3 regions of the Mesorhizobium sp. WSM2561 genome follow, and region 1 is predicted to be linked to each of the others. Evidence: riboswitches for the same ligand, from Rfam matches in the RefSeq annotation. Region 1 holds a riboswitch; each other region holds the start of a gene.
What was found. Region 1 has a riboswitch for cobalamin ahead of M727_RS0106495 (aromatic ring-hydroxylating dioxygenase subunit alpha). Riboswitches for the same ligand answer to the same signal wherever they lie in the genome.

Region 1 (4,407 bases):
CCGGCGAGCCGGTATTGCGTACCGAAGACGTCTGCGTGTTGTCGACGTTGATGGTCGCCTGCTTGTTGATGTCGGTTCCGCCAAAGTTGTCGCTACCGGCAAAAGCGCTGCCGGCAGCAATCAAAAGCGCGGCGGCGGTAACAACGATCTTCTTCATTTTCAAAACTCCTGGATTTTCTTGGTTCCACCAGCGCGGCGGGCAAATGCCGCCGCCGCTGTTGGAACGAACTGTTAGTTGTTGCCGAACAGGTTACGGTCGCTGCCGTTGACGGGTTTCTCGTGAGCCGGAACCGGATTCTGCGCCGAAGCCGAATTCCGAATCGAAGCCGTGTACGAGTTGCTGTCGACCGCGGCGGCCGGTTGGTTGGCACCGTTCGATCCAAAGTTGTCGCTGCCGGCAAAAGCGCCGCCGGAGACGGCCACAATGGCTGCGGTGGCAAGAATGAGCTTCTTCATTTCAAGTACTCCTGAGTTCCTCAGATCCCGAGCGGCGGACCGCCACTTTGCTGTTTGGGACCAGCTGTTAATTGTTGCCGAAAAGGTTGCGGTCGGCGCCCTGGCCAACGGGCTGCTTTTCAGCGTGAGCCGGCGCCTGGACAGAGGCCGTATACGAGCTGTCGATCGCAGCAGTCGGTTGGTTGGCGGCGTTGGACCCATAATGGTCGCTGCCGGCAAAGGCGCTGCCGGTGATGGCCAGAACGGCGACGGTAGCAAGAGCGATCTTTTTCATTTTTAGGACTCCAGTATCTTAGTCTTCCGTCCGGCTAGCGGCGTGTCTTGGGAGGATGCGCGTCGTTCGGACAGCCCCGATGTGGGAAGGCCATTCGGCGGATTCCAATCACGAAGTTGTTCCGTGTGGACCAAGAATCTACACCTTGAAATTGTACCAGAGGCATCTACTACCATGGTTTTATGGTTTGTTTTCAATATCTTATTCAAAATTAGCCATTCATGATTTGACGGATTGGCGAATTTGCGTTCACAGCGTGCTGCACGCATTGTCAACAGAAACGAACCGTTCGGTTCGATTTTAGAAGCGGCTAATAGTCACTTTTGTAAACTGTTATCCTTCCTGATCTCCGCCGCGGGTCGGATTCGATGTCACGGCAGCCGACAGTGGCCGCCGAAAAAGTGGGGTTTCAGCCCTGCAGATATAAACCTGCTGGTTTCGCCGGCCGTGTCGCGCCGCATGGATACGATGTCGCTTTCATGCCGACAGTCAGCCGGCCGGCATGATTAGATCACGCCATCTCAGGTGCCGCTTGGTGACGACGAAGCGGAGAATTGGGAAGCCGGTCAGAACCCGGCGCTGCCCCCGCAACGGTGGTGGAGTTCAAGTCGCAACGGGAGACCACTGGGCCACAAGCCTGGGAAGGTGTCGCGATGAGTCCGCAAGGACACTCCAGAGCCCGGAAACCAGCCCGAGATTTTTAGACTCGACTGATCGCGGTGGGCGGTCAAGAGGTGGATGATGCATCTCCGGCCCTGTCGCCGGCGTGCAAGCGGTCCTCCCTCCATCACCACCAGTTCAGTCCTTACACGAGGACAGGACATGGACGCGCGCAACGACATGCTGAGGCTCTTGCACGGCCGTAGGCAAGGCTATTCGCTCGAGCAGCCCTTCTACACCGATCCAGATTTCTTCAAGCTCGACATGGAGCTGATCTGGTATCGCGACTGGCTGTTCATCGGCCACGATTGCGAGTTGCCGAAACCTGGCAGCTACATCACCGCCCAGATCGGCGACTATCCGGTCGTGCTGGTCCGCGACCAGCAAGGCAAGATCAATGCCTTCCACAATTCCTGCCGCCATCGCGGCAGCCGTGTCTGCAATGCCGACAAGGGCACTGCGGCGAAGCTCGTCTGCCCCTATCACCAGTGGACCTACGAACTGGACGGCCGGCTGTTGTTTGCTCGCCAGATGGCAGACGGCTTCGACAAGAGCCAGTTCAGCCTGAAGCCGGTGGCTTGCGAAAGCGTTGGCGGCTGCATCTTTATCTGCCTGGCCAACGAGCCGGCCGACTTCGCGCCGATGCGCGCCATGATCGAGCCTTACCTCCTGCCGCACCGGCTGCGCGAGGCAAAAATCGCCTTCGAATCGACCATCGTCGAGAAGGGCAACTGGAAACTCGTCTGGGAGAACAACCGCGAGTGCTACCATTGCGCCGGCAACCATCCGGAACTCTGCAAGACATTCCCGGAAGCGCCGACCGTCACCGGCGTGCAGGGCGCCGACAGCGATCCGGAGATGCTCGCGCACTGGGCGAAATGCGAGGCGGCGGGCTTGCCGAGCAAGTTCCGCATCGATCCTGCCGGGCAGTATCGCGCCACCCGCGCGCCGCTGCTGCGCGACGCCGTCAGCTATACAATGACGGGCAGACGCGCGGTGAAGAGGGGCCTTTCCGACAGCGTTTCCACCGACCGTATCGGCTCGCTGCTGCTCTATCACTATCCGACGAGTTGGAACCACATCCTCGGCGATCATGCCGTCACCTTCCGCGTGCTGCCGATCAGCGCCACGGAAACGGCCGTCACCACCAAATGGCTTGTCCATAAGGACGCGGTCGAAGGCGTCGACTACGACCTCGCCGAGCTTACCCATGTCTGGACCGAGACCAACGACCAGGACCGTCGCATTGTCGAGGAAAACGCCTTCGGCGTCCTGTCGCCGGCCTATGAGCCCGGCCCCTATTCGGAACTGCATGAGGGCGGCGTCATCCAGTTCGTCGAATGGTACGCCTCCTTCATCGGGCCGCGCCTTGCCGAAGCCGGGCGGCCGGCGCTGCGCAGCGTCGCCTGAACGAGGTCAAGGGGATGAATGCGATGACGGACCTTGGCCTCTACCGCCATCTCGACGAGATGGCGCCCTGGAACGACAGGCTCCAGGTGCTGGAAGTCATCGGCGTCAGCGACGAGGCGCCTGACGTGAAGACCTTCACCTTCCGCTCTGACAACCAGACCTGGTTCCGCTACAGACCGGGACAGTTCGTGACGCTGGAACTGCCGACCACCGAGGGCCCGATGATGCGGACCTATACGCTGTCGTCCTCGCCGTCGCGGCCGTTCTCGATCGCGGTGACGGTGAAAGCGCAGGCCGGCAGCCTCGGCACCCGCTGGATGTTCGACAATCTGACACCCGGCGTTCACGTGAAGGCCTATGGGCCGGCGGGCGACTTTTCGCTGCACAGCCATCCAGCGGCCAAGTATCTGTTCATTTCGGCCGGCTCCGGCGTGACGCCGATGATGTCGATGCTGCGCTGGCTGAACGACTGCGCGCCATGGACAGATGTCGGCTTCGTCAACTGCGCGCGAAAGCCCGAGGAGATCATCTTCCGCAAGGAGCTCGAGCTGCTCGGCAGCCGCATGCCGGGCCTGACGCTCGACTTCATGATCGAGGAGCGGTCCAGCCGCGAGGGCTGGTTCGGCCATATGGGCCGGATCGACGCGATACGGCTGCCGCTGCTGGCCCCCGATTTTCGCGAGCGCGAAATTTTCTGCTGCGGCCCCGACCCGTTCATGCGCGCCGTGCGGCAGATGCTGGAGGCGGCCGGCTTCGACATGGCCAACTACCATCAGGAGAGCTTTGCGGCCCCGGCGGTGGAGGAAATACCGGCCCCGTTCGGTTCGCCGGCAGAGGGTGGGCCGGCAAAGGGCGGGCCGGCAGAGCGCGGGGTCGAGGTACCTGCCGAGGCCGCAACGCCGATCCGCTTTTCGCTTTCGGATATCGATGCCGAATGCGTTGCCGGCCAGACCGTGCTGCAGACGGCGCGCGCTTCGGGCGTACGAATTCCCGCAGCCTGCGAGTTCGGCCTGTGCGGAACCTGCAAGGTGAAAAAGGTCTCGGGCACAGTCGAGATGAGCCACAATGGCGGCATCCTCGATCACGAGATCGACGACGGCTTCATCCTGGCCTGCTGTTCGAAGCCGCTGACGGCGCTCGAGATCGACGCCTGACCGGGGAGCTTAAACCCCGTAGCGCTCGGTGCGGATGAGGCTTGCCGGAACGCCGGCATCGATCAGCGCCTGGGCGGCAGTCGACACGAAGGCATTCGAGCCGCAGACAAAGGCGAACCTTGGCGGTGCGGGCAGCCGCACCATCGATTGCTCTATCATCGCAACGTCGATCCGCCGTGAATAGTCCGCCGGGCGCCGGGCCGGCTCGCGGGTCAGCGCCAACACCAGATCGAAGCCGTCCCGGCGATCGTGGAGGTCGATCAACTCGTCGCGAAAGATCACCTCGTCCCAGACCCGTGCGGAAAATACCAGTGCCACGGGCACCGCCGATCTGCGCGCGGCGCGATGGCGGATCATCGCCATCAGCGGCACCACGCCGGACCCGCCGCCGACCAGCAGAAGCGGGCCGCCGTCGCTGTCGGACCAGACGAAGTGGCCGCCGAGCGGTCCGCG
Region 2 (4,407 bases), on a different contig from region 1:
CGCCTGCCGTAGCCGAGCATCCTCAGCGCCAGCCCGAAGGCGGCAGTGGTCTTGCCCTTGCCGGGCCCGGTGTTGACGATCAGCAGTCCCTTCTCGACTGTCTTGGCCGCGACCTCGGCGTCCTGCACCGCCTTGCGCTTGGCCATCTTGGCGCGGTGGCGTTCCTCGTCCCTGTCGTCGATATCGGTCATATCACTTCACCTTGAGCGGCAGTCCCGCAACCATCAGCAGCACCGTGCCGGCGACGGCGGCGACCTGCTGGTTGAGCCGGCCGGCGGCATCGCGAAACCGGCGGGCAAGCGCATTATCGGGCACGATGCCCTGCCCGACCTCGTTGGAAACCACGAACCACGGCCCGCGCGGCCGCGACAGCACATCCGCCAGCCCTCGGCATTCGGCCTCAATGTCGCGTTGGGCCAGCATGTGGTTGGACAGCCACAGCGTCAGGCAGTCGATCAGGACGGGCCGGCAGTCAGGCAGCGCCTCGATCGCGCCGACGAGATCGAGCGGCGCGTCGACGGTCGTCCAGCCCTCGCCGCGCCGTGCCCGGTGCAGCGCGATGCGTTCGCGCATCTCGTCGTCATAGGCTTGCGCCGTAGCGATATAGGCCCACGGCGCCGGACAGGCCGTCACCAGGCTTTCGGCATGCGCGCTCTTGCCCGAGCGTGCACCGCCGACGACCAGGGTCAGCTTGCTGCCTGGAGCAGCGCGATCAGGCAAGGCTGTCGCGCAGGCCGGTTGCGGCGCCGGTCAAGCGGCCGCGCACCAAGCCGACGACAGCGCCGAGCACCAGCCAGAACACCAGATTGGTCAGCGTCACCGCCACCACGAACTGGTGGTGCAGGCCTTCCGGGATCGGCGATTCGAAACTGTCGGGCTGCGGCGCGCCGACAATATGCGGCGCCACGATCAACGCCACGGCAAGAATGGCCAGCGGCAGCGATTTGCGAAAAGCGAGCAGCCCGAGACCGGCCGCGGTCGCCACTACGGTCGCCGTCCACCAGATCTGGCGCTGGGTGAGATCGGCCGCCGGCATCGCCGGCAGTTCGGGCGGCAGGCCAAGGTTCGGGGCCAGCGTGAACACGGCAAAGCCTGCAAGGCCCCAGAACATACCCTGACGCCCATTGCCGATGCCGCCGGCGAACTCCGAAGCGGCGACCAGGATCAGCGCAAAGCCGATGCCGGTGACGACGTTGGCAACGACGTTGAAGGCGAAGCGCTCGAAGCCATCGGCCGGCGCCCAGCCTTCCTCTTCCGCGGTGGCTGCTTCAGCCGGCACGGCGCTGCTCGTGGCATTGCTGCCTGCTGCGGCCGGCGCCAAACCATGGTCATGCGTGTGACCACCGCCGGCCTGTTCGTAGACTTCCGCCTTGAGGATGAGTGGCACCGTGGCGTAAGCCTGCATGCAGGCGAGAACGACGCCGGCCACAAGCCCTGCGATCGCCGCGATGAACACGACGTTGCGAAACAGTGTCATGGTGTCAGCCCCTCGTCAGTGGCAGGGAAAGCCCATCGAATGGCGATAGTCGTGAGCGGCATTGTGGACCGCATCGATATGCGAGAAGCCGACAAAGCCCATGACGAAAACGCCGAGAACTGCAGCAAGCGCCAACTGCACGAAACGCGACTGCGAGGAGACGGAAGCGCCGAGCGAGACGGAAGCGGTATTCATGTCTTGTCCTTTCGCCCTCCACCCGAGGGCATAGAAGTCAGTTCTCCTGTCGCCGGCAGGTCTCCTGGCTCGCGGATCAGCGCCCTTCCCCACCTTCCCGAAGAAGCTCTTCCCGAAGAAAATCTTCAGTGGCATATGGAGAGGACTACCGCACACAGTTGCGGGGGCAGCCACGGCATCGGGCGAATTTTGCCCCTACCGCATTCCCTCTTGGTTCCAAAACGGAACCGACGACGGCTGCGACTATAGGCAGAATCGCCGCGCCCGGCAAACCAAATTCCGCCAGCTAGCAGCGCGAATGCGCCGTCAAGGTAATCGTTTCTCGTGGGCTCTTCCTTCTCCCCTTGTGGGAGACGGTGGCCTCGCGAAGCGAGGTCGGATGAGGGGTGTTCCAGCTTGGCACCAACAGCACTCCGGCCAGCACCCCTCAACCGTCTTGGCGCTGCGCGCCAATCCACCTTCTCCCACAAGGGTGTTTGGACTGGGGACATCGCGAACAAAGGGGAGAAGGGAAGAGGGCGGCGCCTGTCTTCTTTTGTCCGGGGCAACCATGATAATCGTCTTGCAGCACTGAAACAGAATTGCGAGACCATGACCATTCCTACGCCGGCCGTTCAGCACCGATCAAAGCGCATCATCGCCATCGACGTCGCCCGCGGCATCGCTTTGCTTGCCATGGCGAGTTACCATTTCACCTGGGATCTCGAATTCTTCGGCTACACCGATCCCGGCCTGACTGCCTTTGGCTGGTGGAAATTCTACGCGCGCTGCATCGCTTCGACCTTCCTGTTCCTGGTCGGCGTCAGCCTGTTCCTCGGCCATGGCAAGCAAATCCGCTGGAACGGCTTCTGGAAACGATTCGCCATGGTCGGCGGGGCGGCGCTCGCCATATCGGCCGCCACAAGGCTTGCCACACCAGACAGTTTCATCTTCTTCGGCATCCTGCACGAGATCGCGCTGGCCAGCCTGCTCGGCCTGGCGTTTCTGCGGCTGCCGGCGCTGCTGACGCTGGTTGTCGCAGCTTTCGTCATCACCGCGCCGCTTTACCTCAGGTCCGAGATCTTCGATCATCCGGCCCTGTGGTGGGTCGGTCTGTCGGCAACCAACCCGCGCTCCAACGATTATGTCCCGCTGTTTCCATGGTTCGGCGCTGTGCTTGTCGGCATCGCAGCGGCAAAGCTTGCCTTCGCCTCCGGCGTGCTGACGCGGCTGGCGGGCCTGGCGCCCGGCCGCTGGACTAATCCGCTGGTTTTTATCGGCCGGCACAGCCTCGCCTTCTATCTGATCCACCAGCCGGTGCTGATCGGCTCGCTCTGGCTGTTTTCGCAAGTCATGCCGGCAGCCGTCGAAACCAGGCCGGTCACCTTCCTCAAAGAGTGCCAGGCATCGTGCGAGCAATCGCGCGACACGGAGTTCTGCAGCAGCTATTGTGTCTGCATGCTCGATACGCTCGAGGGCGAGGCCACGCTTGATCGGCTCTACCGCAACGACCAGGCTGCGGAATGGAAGGCGCATCTCGACGATCTCGCCGGCGCCTGCACTGCCAAAGCCGACGGCACTTTGATGGAGGGAGGAGCACAATGACCGACCATCAGCAGAAACCGGGCCAGCAAAAACCGGGGTTTATACCTTGGCCGCCGCTGATCTATGTCGCGGCCATCGCCGTCAGCATCGCGCTTGGCTTGCTTTATCCGCTGCCATGGATCGGCGGCCTTTTGGGCCACATCCTGTTCGCGGCCGGCTGGGTGGCATTGTTCGGCGTCGTCGCACTCTGGTTCACGGCGATCCGCATCATGATCCGGGCAAAGACGACGCTCCACCCGAACGCCGTGCCGGACCATCTGGTTACATCGGGCCCCTTCGCCGTCAGCCGCAATCCGATCTATCTGGCAAACACGCTGCTGATGATCGGCGTCGCCCTTATCTCGGGGAACGTATGGTTCCTGCCGCTGGCGATCATCGCCGCCTTCGCAACGCAGAAAATGGCGATCGAGGGCGAGGAAAAGGTTCTGGCAACGAAATTCGGCAAGAAATACCGGGATTACGCGAAAACGGTGCGGCGCTGGATTTGAGGCGGCAAGGTCTTTTTCAGAATTCGCTCTGGCTGGCCGCCAGAGTAGAATTATCAAAAAGGCCGATCAGGTGTTGACGCCAAGCTCCACCAGCCGCTCGACGCAGGATTCCTCGGCCTGGTCGAGTTCAGCCAGGGTTTCTTCGAGGTCGCGGCGCTTCTGGCGCAGATCCTCGCGCTTTTCCTCGATGCGCTTGATCATCAGGTTGAGCTGACCGACCTCGCCGGGCGGCTCCTTGTACATCTGGATGATTTCGCGGATCTCGTTGATCGAAAAGCCGAGCCTCTTGCCGCGCATGATCTGGCGGATGAGATGCCGGTCCGACGGGCGAAACAGCCGCGTGCGGCCGCGCCGCACCGGCTGCACCAGCCCCTCGTCCTCGTAGAAGCGCAGCGTCCGCGTCGAAACGTCGAATTCGCGGGTCAGTTCGGTTATCGAATAATATTCCCGCATCATCACTCCAAATGCCCGGCCGCGCTGCGAGTTCCAACCATGCGGCCTCGCTATCCGCACGCGTGTCAGAATCGGCCAGAGGCTGTTCCAAAATCTCGCATGGCATTTACGTAAAAGTCAATTGAGCGGGCGTCGCTCACACGCCGAACCACCATGTGGCGAGGCCGAGAAAGGCAAAGAAGCCGACGACGTCGGTGACCGTCGTGACGA
Region 3 (4,407 bases), on a different contig from region 1:
GGCGAGTTGCGCTTTCCAGCCTGAAACAAGTTTTTCAGCCCTGGCTTGCTTGCCGAAAATCCTGCCCAGCTTTTCGATGTCGCCGTAGAGCAGGTCCATCGAGGCGGCGGGGCGGTTGTTGTCGAGATGGACGCAGCTTTCCGTCAGCACCAGCGTCTTGATGCCGTGCGGCGCCAGCGTATCTGGCGTTACCTCGCCGCCCGGCTTCATGCCGTAATACCAGCCGGCGAAGAAGAAATCAGGCTCGACCGCGACCAGGTTTTCGAGCGTCGGGTATTTCGGCGCGAGTTCCGGGATCGCTCCCTGCCCGGCCTTGAATTCCGGACCGACCTTGTACCATCCGGTGATGCCGGTCAGACCGACGATCGACGGTTGCAGCCCCAGCGCGAAGGCCATCTCGGCCATGTTCATATCCTGGATGACGGCGCGCTTCGGTGCGGCGTCGAACGTCAGCGGTGTGCCGCAGCTGTCGACTGTTACCGGGAAAGCGAAGGCGGTCTGGGCAAGCAGCAGGGAGGCAAAAGACAGTGCGAGGCGTTTCACGGATGTTGCTCCTTGGTTAGATCAGAAGAGGCACGGTTCGGGACTTCGAACACCGTGAGTTCGCGGTCTTCGGTCGGATGGCGCAGCCGAAGCACCTCGACGCCGAAAATCTCGCGGATCAACTGCTTGGTCAGCGCCTCGCGCGGACCGGCGAGTGCCTGCAGGCGGGCCGCGTTCATCACCGCGACCCTTGTGGCAAATGGCGTGACCAGCGACAGATCATGCAGCACCGCCACGACGGTCATGCCAAGCTGCGATACAAGTTCGAGGAGTTCGCTGCGGGCGCGCGGATCGAGATGATTGGTCGGTTCATCGAGGAACAGGATTTTCGGCTCCTGGGCGCGCGCGCCAGCTGGGCGCGTTGCCGCTCACCACCCGACAGCGAGCCGATCGTGCGGCCGAGCAGCGGCAGCAGGCCGGTTCTGCGAAGCGCTTCGACGACGACGTCGCGTTGCTCGCTCCTTCGTCGCCAGCCGGCATGCGGGACCCGCCCAAGTCCGACGTAGTCGATCACGGCAAGCCGCGGATCGGGCTGATCGGTCTGGCCGACGACCGCCATGTGCAGCGCCCGCTCGGCGGCCGGAAACGTCTCCAGCCGGCGTCCGGAAAATCTCACATCTCCCGCGCTCGGACGCAGCGTGCCGCATAGCATGCGCAGCAGCGTCGTCTTGCCGGCGCCGTTGGGGCCGATGATGGCGAGGCGGTCTCCCGCCGCGACCGAAAGGCTGACCGCACTGACCAGGCGCTGGCCATTCGCCGTGGCGCTCAGTTCACGCGCTTCAAGAAGAGGCTGGCAGGCGTCCAACTTACCGTCACTTTCTCAAATGGCGACGGAAGGAAGCTGGACCGGCCGACAAGACCGATTCCACGTCTCCTCCCGGCACACCCCGTCCGGTCAACTCGTGCGATGGCAGGTCTCCTGGCTCGCGGGTCCTTGCGCCATCCTGCCTTCCCAGCCTTGGCCAGTGGCATTTCGGATTTTGCTCGCCGCTTACAGTTGCGGGGGCAGCCACGGCCTCGATCCGAAGATCTCACCGTGTTCCCTTTTCACCCCTCGCCTTTCGGCTTGGGGACCATCAGTCAGCCACCCTAGTTTTCCGCCAATCCCAGCGCAATAAATTTCCGGGTTCCGGAGTGCCCCGCGAGCAATGGTCTTGTCAGAACGAGCATACCGAATCTCGTAATGTAATAACGTTACCAGTTAAAAGACAACGCCTGCGCCTGTCAAGCCCTTCGCCCAACGCTTTCGGCTTGCCGATCACCGTCGCATTGCGCGGTGCGCAATTTCGATCAAACTGCCTCCACCAGTAAGCGATACCATGACTTGGCCAATGCGCAGTCCCACAGCAAGGAGCCATATGAACCCGACCGAGAAAGCGCTGTGGTTCGTCGAAAGCCATCTGCCGGAGGCCATCTCGCTCGACGATGTCGCCAACAGCAGCGGCGTGTCGCGCTTTCACGTGACGCGGGCTTTCGCTGCGGCGACCGGCCGTTCGGTGATGGGCTACCTGCGTTCTCGCCGGCTGACCGAGGCGGCGCGCAGGCTCGCCGCCGGCGCACCGGACATCCTCTCGGTCGCGCTCGACGCCGGCTATGCCTCGCATGAGGCTTTCACCCGTGCCTTCCGCGACCAGTTCGGCACCACGCCGGAACTGGTGCGCGCGCAAGGCTCGCTCAAAAACCTCGATCTCGTGGAGCCGATCCTGATGGACCAGTCCTTCCTCACCAATCTCGAGCCGCCGCGTTTCGAAACCAGCCGGCCGTTCCTCATCGCCGGTCTCGGCGAGCGCTACAGCTGCGAAACCAGCGCCGGCATCCCGATGCAGTGGCAGCGGTTCGGCCCCTATATCGGCAACATTCCAGGCGAGGTCGGCGACGTCGCCTATGGGGTCTGCGTCAACGGCGACGATGCAGGCAATTTCGACTATATCGCCGGCGTCGAGGTGTCCGATTTTTCGGACCTGCCGAAGGAGTTTTCGCGCGTACGCGTGCCGATGCAGAAATACGCCGTGTTCGCCCATCGTGGCCACATCTCGACCATCCGCCGCACGGTCAACACGATCTGGAACAAATGGCTGCCGGCCTCCGGGCACAAGATTGCCGACGCGCCCGAATTCGAGCGCTACGGCCCCGAATTCGATCCGCGCAGCGGCAATGGCGGGCTGGAAGTCTGGATACCGGTCGGGTGAGGAAGGGCCAGTTTTCAACTTGTATTGGAGACTAGTGTCGAGGCGCTCCGCCTTATCTTGCCTACTCCCCTTGTCCCACAAGGGGAGTAGGGAAAGACGCTACAACTCCAGGTTCCAGTTCTGGCCGACCAGATCCTTGCCGAAGGCGTGGTGGCGTTCCTGATTGGCCAGCTGGAACCCGGCCGCCTCGTAGATGCGGCGCGCTGAGGTGAGCACGTCGTTGGTCCACAGCGTCAATGTCTTGTAGCCCTTGGCACGGGCAAAGCCGATGCATTCCTCGACCAGCCGCCTGCCGATGCCGAGACCGCGCGCCGAGGGTTCGACGTAGAGCAGGCGCAGCTTCGCCACCGCGTCCGACTGGCGCACGACGAAGACCGAGCCGACGACTTCCCCTTCCCGCTCGGCGATCCAGCTGCGTTCCCATTTCGGATCGTAGGATTTGGCGAAAGCGCCGAGGATTTCGGCGACCAGCGCCTCATAAGTTTCGTCCCAGCCATATTCCTGCGCGTAGAGCAGGCCCTGGCGATGGATGATCCAGCCGATGTCGCCGACCTGCAAGGACCGCAGCATGTAAAGGACCTTGGGCTCTGCACTCTCCCCCAGTAGGCGCTGCACCGTCTGCATCGCCTTGACCAGCCTGTCCTGTCCCGGTGCGGAAAGCCGCTCGAGCAGGGCCGCGACCTGATCGTGCGAACCCTGGTTCAGCGGCGCGAACGCCGCTCTTCCCGCCGGCGTCAGCGCAATCGACGAGCGCCGCGCATCGGCTTGCGTCGCCACGCGCTCGACCAGACCACGCTCCTCGAATTTTTTCAGCAACCGGCTGAGATAGCCGGGGTCGAGCCCGAGATCGCGCGCAAGATCGGTGGCGGTCAGGCCATCGCGATGCGCCAGTTCATAGAGCACCCGAGCCTCGGTCAGCGAGAAGGCGCTTTTCAGCAGCCCTTCATCGAGCAGCCCGATCTGGCGGGTGTAGAAGCGGTTGAAGCCCCGCACCGCATCGATCCGCTCCCTGCCGGGTTGATGATGAATCGTCATGGCATCCTCCTGCCAGCACAAGATCACCACTTAGTTGACTTAGTCAAGTATCAGTTCGAAGCAGGCTGCGGCTGTCGATCAGCTCACTCAGCGCCTTGACTCTCGCCAGCCACCGGCTTATCTCACCGCCACGTTAGCACTCGCCATTGGTGAGTGCTAAGCGTAGGTCCGGCGCCGCCGGACGGAGGAACTATTCTCACCATTCTCACCGAGGAATAAAAAATGGCAAAGTCGAAGTTCCGCCCGCTTCATGACCGCGTGGTCGTACGCCGGGTTGAATCCGAATCCAAGACTGCCGGCGGGATCATCATCCCCGACACGGCGAAGGAAAAGCCGCAGGAAGGCGAGATCATCGCCGTTGGTTCCGGCGCCCGCGACGAAGCCGGCAAGCTCGTCCCGCTGGACGTCAAGGCCGGCGATCGCATCCTGTTCGGCAAGTGGTCGGGCACCGAAGTCAAGCTCAATGGCGAAGACCTTCTGATCATGAAGGAATCCGACATCATGGGCATCATCGGCTGAATATCGGCCTCACCATCACTTAAATCCTAGGGCTCAATTCAAGCCCCTGCCAGGAGCTAAAAATGGCTGCCAAAGACGTAAAATTTTCTCGCGATGCCCGTGAGCGCATGCTGCGCGGCGT

Region 2: it holds a riboswitch for cobalamin, as region 1 does, so the genes downstream of both, M727_RS0132990 (CbtB domain-containing protein) here and M727_RS0106495 (aromatic ring-hydroxylating dioxygenase subunit alpha) in region 1, are expected to answer to the same signal.
Region 3: it holds a riboswitch for cobalamin, as region 1 does, so the genes downstream of both, M727_RS37105 (ABC transporter ATP-binding protein) here and M727_RS0106495 (aromatic ring-hydroxylating dioxygenase subunit alpha) in region 1, are expected to answer to the same signal.

The regions. Positions count from the first base shown of each region.
Region 1 covers NZ_AZUX01000004.1:212-4,618, forward strand. The annotation lists gene M727_RS0106480 (DUF680 domain-containing protein) at 1-157, opposite strand, end outside; gene M727_RS0106485 (DUF680 domain-containing protein) at 232-456, opposite strand; gene M727_RS0106490 (DUF680 domain-containing protein) at 524-730, opposite strand; cobalamin riboswitch at 1,237-1,440, shown strand; gene M727_RS0106495 (aromatic ring-hydroxylating dioxygenase subunit alpha) at 1,553-2,800, shown strand; gene M727_RS0106500 (hybrid-cluster NAD(P)-dependent oxidoreductase) at 2,824-3,954, shown strand; partial or broken gene M727_RS35955 (FAD-binding oxidoreductase) at 3,964-4,407, opposite strand, start outside.
Region 2 covers NZ_KI911322.1:26,865-31,271, forward strand. The annotation lists partial or broken gene cobO (cob(I)yrinic acid a,c-diamide adenosyltransferase) at 1-191, opposite strand, end outside; gene cobU (bifunctional adenosylcobinamide kinase/adenosylcobinamide-phosphate guanylyltransferase) at 193-720, opposite strand; gene M727_RS0132985 (CbtA family protein) at 713-1,477, opposite strand; gene M727_RS0132990 (CbtB domain-containing protein) at 1,493-1,672, opposite strand; cobalamin riboswitch at 1,709-1,919, opposite strand; gene M727_RS0132995 (DUF1624 domain-containing protein) at 2,264-3,256, shown strand; gene M727_RS0133000 (isoprenylcysteine carboxylmethyltransferase family protein) at 3,253-3,744, shown strand; gene M727_RS0133005 (MerR family DNA-binding transcriptional regulator) at 3,811-4,197, opposite strand; gene mgtE (magnesium transporter) at 4,334-4,407, opposite strand, start outside.
Region 3 covers NZ_AZUX01000029.1:1,069-5,475, reverse strand. The annotation lists gene M727_RS0122920 (ABC transporter substrate-binding protein) at 1-543, opposite strand, end outside; gene M727_RS43170 (hypothetical protein) at 540-788, opposite strand; gene M727_RS37105 (ABC transporter ATP-binding protein) at 785-1,348, opposite strand; cobalamin riboswitch at 1,435-1,636, opposite strand; gene M727_RS0122910 (AraC family transcriptional regulator) at 1,902-2,732, shown strand; gene M727_RS0122905 (helix-turn-helix domain-containing GNAT family N-acetyltransferase) at 2,832-3,767, opposite strand; gene groES (co-chaperone GroES) at 3,990-4,286, shown strand; partial or broken gene groL (chaperonin GroEL) at 4,349-4,407, shown strand, end outside.